Regions from separate parts of the Xanthomonas sp. F4 genome, predicted to be linked through region 2. Evidence: predicted binding sites of a transcription regulator. Region 2 holds the regulator's gene; the other holds the start of a gene.

Region 1 (3,405 bases), 890 kb from region 2:
ACGCTCCTGCCGCGTGGCGACTGCGCTGGCGACGACGTTGCCACGGGCGCGCCCTCCAGTTTGAACAGCGCCACCGCCTGGGCCAGCTCCACCGATTGCTGCTCCATCGAACGTGCGGCCGCCGTGGCTTCTTCCACCAGCGCCGCGTTCTGCTGCGTGCTCTCGTCCATCTGCGTCACGGTCTGGTTGACCTGTTCGATGCCGGCGGACTGTTCCTGCGACGCGGCCGAGATCTCGCCCATGATGTCGGTGACGCGCTGCACCGATGCGACGATCTCCTGCATGGTGCTGCCGGCCTGGTCGACCAGCGCCGAGCCTTCGGCGACGCGGCTCACCGAGTCGTCGATCAGGCCCTTGATCTCCTTGGCGGCATTGGCCGAGCGCTGCGCAAGGGTGCGCACTTCGCTTGCGACCACGGCAAAGCCGCGGCCCTGCTCGCCCGCACGTGCCGCTTCCACTGCGGCGTTGAGCGCCAGGATGTTCGTCTGGAAGGCGATGCCGTCGATGACCCCGATGATGTCGGCGATCTTCTTCGACGACGCTTCGATGCCGCTCATGGTGGCGACCACCTGACCCACCACCGCCCCGCCCTGCGAGGCGACCGACGCCGCGCCGCTGGCGAGCTGGTTGGCCTGGCGCGCATGCTCGGCGTTCTGCCTGACGGTGGAGGTCAACTCTTCCATCGACGCCGCGGTTTCCTCGAGACTGGCGGCCTGCTGCTCGGTGCGGCGCGACAGGTCGTCGTTGCCGGTGGCGATCTCGCTGGCGGCGGCATTGATGCTGACCGCCGCGCTCTGGATGCGGCCGACGATGCCGGTCAACTGGTCGGCGGTGGCGTTGGCGTCGTCGCGCATGGTCGCAAACACGCCATGGAACTCGCCGTCCATGCGCGCAGTCAGGTCGCCCGCGGCAATGGCCTGCAGCAACGCCGACAGCTTGCCCAGGTTGCGGTCACTGACCTCCATCATCGCGTTGAGGTCCTGCACCATCAGCCGGAAGTCGTACTGGAAGTGGGCGGCATCGCCACGGGCGCTGAAGTCGCCGGCGGCGGCCGCGGCGGCCAGGCGCTTGATCTCGGTGTTGATCGCCAGCAGGCTGGCCTTGGCCGCGTCCATCGATTCGTGCAGCACCGCACGGCTGCCGGGCAGGCGCCGGGCGTCGCGGCGCAGGTCGCCGTTGGCGTATTGGTTGAGGATCTCGACCGCCTCGACGATGGCGTCCAGGTGCTCGAACATCATGGTGTTGATGCCCTTGCTCAGCTCGCCATAGACGCCGGGGAAGTCCTGCGGCATGCGGTGACTGATGTCCTTGTCGGCGTGCAACTCGATCATCAGCGTGGTTTCGCTGGAGAAGCGTTGCAACTGGTGCTGCATGCGTCCCATCGCCAGCAACAGGCGACCGGGCTCGTCGCGTGCCTCGGTGATCACGTCGTTGTCCAGGCGGCCGTCGGCGATGGCTTCGGCGGCGCGGGTGGCGCGGGCCAACGGCAGCGTGAGGCTGCGAGTGATCAGCCACGCCAGCACGCTGCTGACCAGCACCACCGCCAGGCCGCCGGCGATGAGCATGGCGCGCCCACGCGTCATCGCGGCCGTCGCGTCCGCGTAGGCTTCGCTGCTGCGGGTGGCCTGTAGATCGGCATAGCGGGCGATGGCGTCCTGCCATTTCTGCGTCAGCGGCGCGGACTGTTCCATCAGCAGGGCCAGTGCCTCATCCGGCTTGTCGTGCATGCCCAGATCGATGACGCGATTATTGACGTCGACGGTCTTCTCCCGAGTGCGGTCGACCTCCTCCAGCACGGCCTGGCTCTGCGCGCCGCTCGGAATGGCGCCCGCCCGCTTGCGCGCTTCCTGGTAGCGCGCACGCTGCTCGGCGATGACCTTGGCGAAGCGGATGTTGTCTTCCTGCGAGGTCGGCAACACGATGTTGCGGACATTCATGGCCACGACCGAACTGGCGTTGAGCATGTCGCTGGACGCGCGGATGGCGGCGATGTTGCGGTTGACGATGCCGTCCAGCCGTTCGCGTGCCTGGAACAGGGTCAGCAGCCCGGCAACGACCAGGGCCGAGGACAGCAGGATGAGGATGCCGAATGCGGTGGCGAGCCGGGCGCCAACGTTGTAGCGCTGAAGGAATGCAATCATGGAAGAGGCCTATTTGGGGGAATGGCTGGGGCAATGGAGCGGCCGGGACCACGCGCGCCGACCAGCCGCCGGTGCGTGCGTCCGAATGGAACCGGGATGAAGAGAGCGTGAAAAAGCGTTCTGAATCAAACGCTTGATGACGCTTCCCGCTCAATGTGCGGGCGGTGTAACGGCTTCCCGCGGAGAGACTTGAGAGGCGATTGCGGAAAATTTATTGAACAGCCTCAGGCAGATGACGGATGTGTCGAAGGCGCATTCGCGCAGCGGCCGGATCGGCCGTTTTGCGTGAAAGATGCGTGCATGCAGGGTTACAAATGCCGGCATGGCACTTGCTTTCGATGAAAGGGCGCGAGGTGGAAAAATTTTCCGTTGGCCGCGGTGCAGGCATGCCAAACGCGCGCGACGCCGACAAGAAGTGCGATCACAGTCGCGTCGCAGCATCGACAGGAAGAGATGGGGCATGCGATGACGCGCGGATACGGTCGTGCAAGCGGCACATGCCCCTTTGCACGAAAGCGCACGCACGCGGCAGCGGCGAACATGACGCAGGTCAGCAACGCGCTATGCGGCGATACGTCCGCGTGAGCGTGGCGGTGTTGAGGGCGGCACACGGTGCCGCGCGCACGTGGGGTGCGGCTTTGTCAGGAGCGCAGGCGCCGCGCCCCTGCAGGCACGGCATCATCGACTGCAACAGCAAACGCCTGGATCAGCGCGCCGTGGCGCCGGCAGCAGCATGGCTGCCGGCCGTGTGGAGCGGGCGGCGCGTTGCGCCACGCCGCCCGATGCAGCACAACCTCTGGATCAGAACTCCTGCCAATCCTTGTCCGAAGCCAACGCCAGCGCCGCGGCGGGCTGCGCCGCACGCCGCGCCGGTGCGGCATTCGCCACCACCGGACGGACACTGCGCTTGCCTGCGGGTGCCGCGTTGGCGTGATGACGCGGTGCGTGCACCAACGGCGCGGCCGCCGAGGCGTCCAGCTTGAACAGCGCCACCGCCTGGCTCAGTTCCACCGCCTGCTGCTCCATCGAGCGCGCCGCCGCACTGGCCTCTTCCACCAACGCCGCGTTCTGCTGTGTGCTCTCGTCCATCTGCGTCACGGTCTGGTTGACCTGTTCGATGCCGGCCGACTGCTCCTGCGACGCAGCCGAGATCTCGCCCATGATGTCGGTGACGCGCTGCACCGAGGTCACGATCTCGGTCATGGTCTTGCCGGCCTGATCGACCAGGGCCGAGCCTTCGGCCACACGACTCACCGAGTCGTCG
Region 2 (3,405 bases):
CCCCTGTCGGCGACGCGTAGCGAACCGCTGGGTCCGGTGCGCACCATCGCCGTGACCGGCGGCAAGGGCGGCGTGGGCAAGACCAACATCTCGGTCAACCTGTCCATGGCGCTGGCCGACATGGGCAAGCGCACCCTGCTGCTGGACGCCGACCTCGGCCTGGCCAACGTCGACGTGCTGCTGGGGCTGACGCCCAAGTTCACCGTGGCCGACCTGGTCGCCGGGCGCTGCACCCTCGAAGAAGTGCTGATCGACATGCCCAACGGGCTGATGGTGGTGCCCGCCGCCTCCGGCCGCCGTTACATGGCCGAGCTGCCGCCGGCCCAGCACGTGGGCCTGGTCAACGTGTTCTCCGAGCTGCAGCGCGAGCTGGACGTGATGATCGTCGACACCGCCGCCGGCATCACCGACAGCGTGCTGACCTTCTGCCAGGCCGCGCAGGACGCGGTGGTGGTGGTCTGCGACGAGCCGGCCTCGATCACCGACGCCTACGCCCTGATCAAGGTCCTCTCGCGCGAGCGCGGCGTGGACCGGGTGCAGATCGTCGCCAACATGGTGCGCGACCTCAACGAAGGCCGCCTGCTGTACGACAAGCTGAGCCGGGTCTGCGAGAAGTTCCTCGGCGACGTGTCGCTGAACTACCTGGGCTGCGTGCCGCAGGACGACTGGCTGCGCCTGTCGGTGCAGCGCCAGCAGCCGGTGGTCAAGGCCTACCCGTCCAGCCCGTCGGCGCAGGCGATCTCCGAGATCGCCCGGCGCACCGCGCGCTGGCAGGCGCCGACCGCCCCGCGCGGCAACGTCGAGTTCTTCGTCGAACGCATCATCCAGCGCGGGGTGGCCGCATGAACGCCGCCGCCCACTACCGCGCCGTCCAGCGCAACAGCGCCAACGACTACATCGCCCAGCACTCGGACCTAGTCCGGCGCATCGCCCATCACCTGGCGGCGCGACTGCCGGCCAGCGTCGAGATCGACGACCTGATCCAGGCCGGCATGATCGGCCTGATCGAGGCTTCGCGCAGCTACGACGCCGAACAGGGCGCCTCGTTCGAGACCTACGCCTCGATCCGCATCCGCGGCTCGATGATCGACGAGATCCGCCGCGGCGACTGGGTGCCGCGCTCGGTGCACCGCCGCGCCCGCGACGCCGCCTCGGCGATCCGCAAGATCGAACAGAGCACCGGCCGCGCCGCCGCCGCCAACGAAGTGGCCGCGGCGATGGACATGCCGCTTCCCGAATACCTGCGTTTGATGGAAGATGCCGCCCGCGGCCAGGTGCTGAGCCTGGAGTCGCGCATCGAGGACCATGGCGAGCTGGATACCATCGCCAAGGGCGGACCCAATCCGCAGCAGATGCTCGAGCGCAGCGAATTCGGCCGCGAGCTGGGCAAGGCCATTGCGCAGTTGCCCGAACGCGAGCAGTTGGTGCTGTCGCTGTACTACGAGCAGGAATTGAACCTCAAGGAAATCGGCGCGGTACTCGGGGTCAGCGAGTCGCGCGTGTGTCAGATCCATGGCCAGGCCACGGTACGGTTGCGCGGACGCCTGAAGGCGTTCGGTGTCGCCGATGCCGGTCTGGAAGACGAAGAATAGGAACCCTTAGGAGTCAGTGGTGAACAAGAACATGCGGATTTTGATCGTGGACGATTTCTCGACGATGCGGCGCATCGTCAAGAATCTGCTCGGCGATCTGGGCTTCACCAACACCGCCGAGGCCGAAGACGGCAACAGCGCCCTGGCCGCGCTGCGCTCGGCACCGTTCGAGTTCGTGGTCACCGACTGGAACATGCCCGGCATGACCGGCATCGATCTGCTGCGCAACATCCGCGCCGACGACAAGCTCAAGCACCTGCCGGTGCTGATGGTCACCGCCGAGGCCAAGCGCGAGCAGATCATCGAGGCCGCGCAGTGCGGCGTGAACGGCTACATCATCAAGCCGTTCACCGCGCAGACGCTGCAGGAGAAGCTGGGCAAGATCTTCGAACGCCTGGGAGCGACCGCCTAAATGGAAGCCACCGCCGAACGTACCGCCCTGATCGAACGCCTGCAAGGCGCGCTGGACGCGCTGGAGAACGGCGACGAGGCCGGCTGGCGCAGGGAGATCGACACCCTCGCCGCCTGGCGCACGCGGCCGATGATGCAGGGCCTGAGCCGGCTCGCGCGCGATCTGGGTCAGGCGCTCGGCGAACTGCCGGTGGTGCCCAGCGAGGCCGGCGAGCTGGACGACGCCTGCTCGCGTCTGGACCACGTGGTGGAGATGACCGAACAGGCCAGCCACCGCACCCTGGACCTGGCCGAGGAATGCCGCGCGCTGGCCAACCAGCTCGCCGCCGGCGGCCTCAGCGGCGACCAGGGCGAGATCCTCGACAAGATCCGCCACAACCTCACCGAAATGGCGCTGGCGCAGAGCTTCCAGGACCTGACCGGGCAGATCATCCGCCGCGTCGCCGGCATCGTGCGCCGCGTGCACGAAGGCTTCGGCGCGCTGGGGCTGCCGCCGAAGGAAGAACGCAAACCCGACGGCAGCCTGGCCGGCCCGGCCCTGCCCGGTCTGGACCGCCACGGCGTGTCGCAGAACGACGCCGACGACCTGCTGTCCGGACTGGGACTGTAATGCCATGAGCGCCGTACCCGACGACATCGCTGCCGACTTCATCATCGAGGCCCAGGAGATCCTGGACCGGCTCGGCGAGCAGTTGGTGTCGCTGGAGCAGGCGCCCGAGGACAGCGGCCAGCTCAACGCCGTGTTCCGCGGATTCCACACGCTCAAGGGCGGCGCCGGCTTCCTGGCGATCAACGCCATGGTCGAACTGTGCCACGCCGCGGAGGAAACCCTGGGCATGGCCCGCGCCGGCCAGGCCACCCTGCAGGCGCGGCACTTCGACGCCGCGCAGCAGTCGCTGGACTACCTGCAGTCGATGCTCGACGCCTTCGGCAGCGGCCAGGAGCCACCGCGTGCGCCGCCGGAACTGATCGCGCAGTTCGACGCGCACGGCGACGCCGCCCCGGCCCCGGCCCCGGCCAAGAGCGCCGCGCCGGCACCCGCCCCCGCAGCGGCCACCGCCGCGGCCGCGGGGGATCTGATCAGCGACGACGAATTCGAAGCGCTGCTGGACCAGTTGCACGGCGATGCGCCGCCGACGGCCACGCCGCAGGCGCTGCAGCCGGCGCCGCGCGCGCCCAGCGCCGCGCCCAAGGCCGCGGCCGCCCCGGCCAAGGCCGCCGAACCCGAACACACCGTGCGTGTGGACACCAAGCGCCTGGACGCGATCGTCAACCTGATCGGCGAACTGGTGCTCTCGCGCAACCGACTCAAGACCCTGCGCGTGCGCCTGCGCGACGAGGAACTGGACCGCGCGGTCAGCAGCCTGGATATCGCCACCGCGCGCCTGCAGTCGGCGGTCAT

What was found. The regulator FliA, encoded in region 2, starts transcription of late flagellar genes. The targets are predictions, from matches to a motif close to TAAAGTTTNNCNNNCNNNGGCCGATAA.
Region 1: a site for FliA is predicted at 2,308-2,334, ahead of FHR66_RS12230 (methyl-accepting chemotaxis protein). Genes of this name have one in related genera too.

What each region holds. Positions count from the first base shown of each region.
Region 1 covers NZ_JAASQX010000002.1:985,376-988,780, forward strand. Annotated here, with positions in the region: gene FHR66_RS12230 (methyl-accepting chemotaxis protein) at 1-2,141, opposite strand, end outside; gene FHR66_RS12235 (methyl-accepting chemotaxis protein) at 2,943-3,405, opposite strand, start outside.
Region 2 covers NZ_JAASQX010000002.1:97,039-100,443, reverse strand. Annotated here, with positions in the region: gene FHR66_RS08340 (MinD/ParA family ATP-binding protein) at 1-846, shown strand, start outside; gene FHR66_RS08335 (RNA polymerase sigma factor FliA) at 843-1,592, shown strand; gene cheY (chemotaxis response regulator CheY) at 1,612-2,004, shown strand; gene FHR66_RS08325 (protein phosphatase CheZ) at 2,005-2,613, shown strand; gene FHR66_RS08320 (chemotaxis protein CheA) at 2,618-3,405, shown strand, end outside.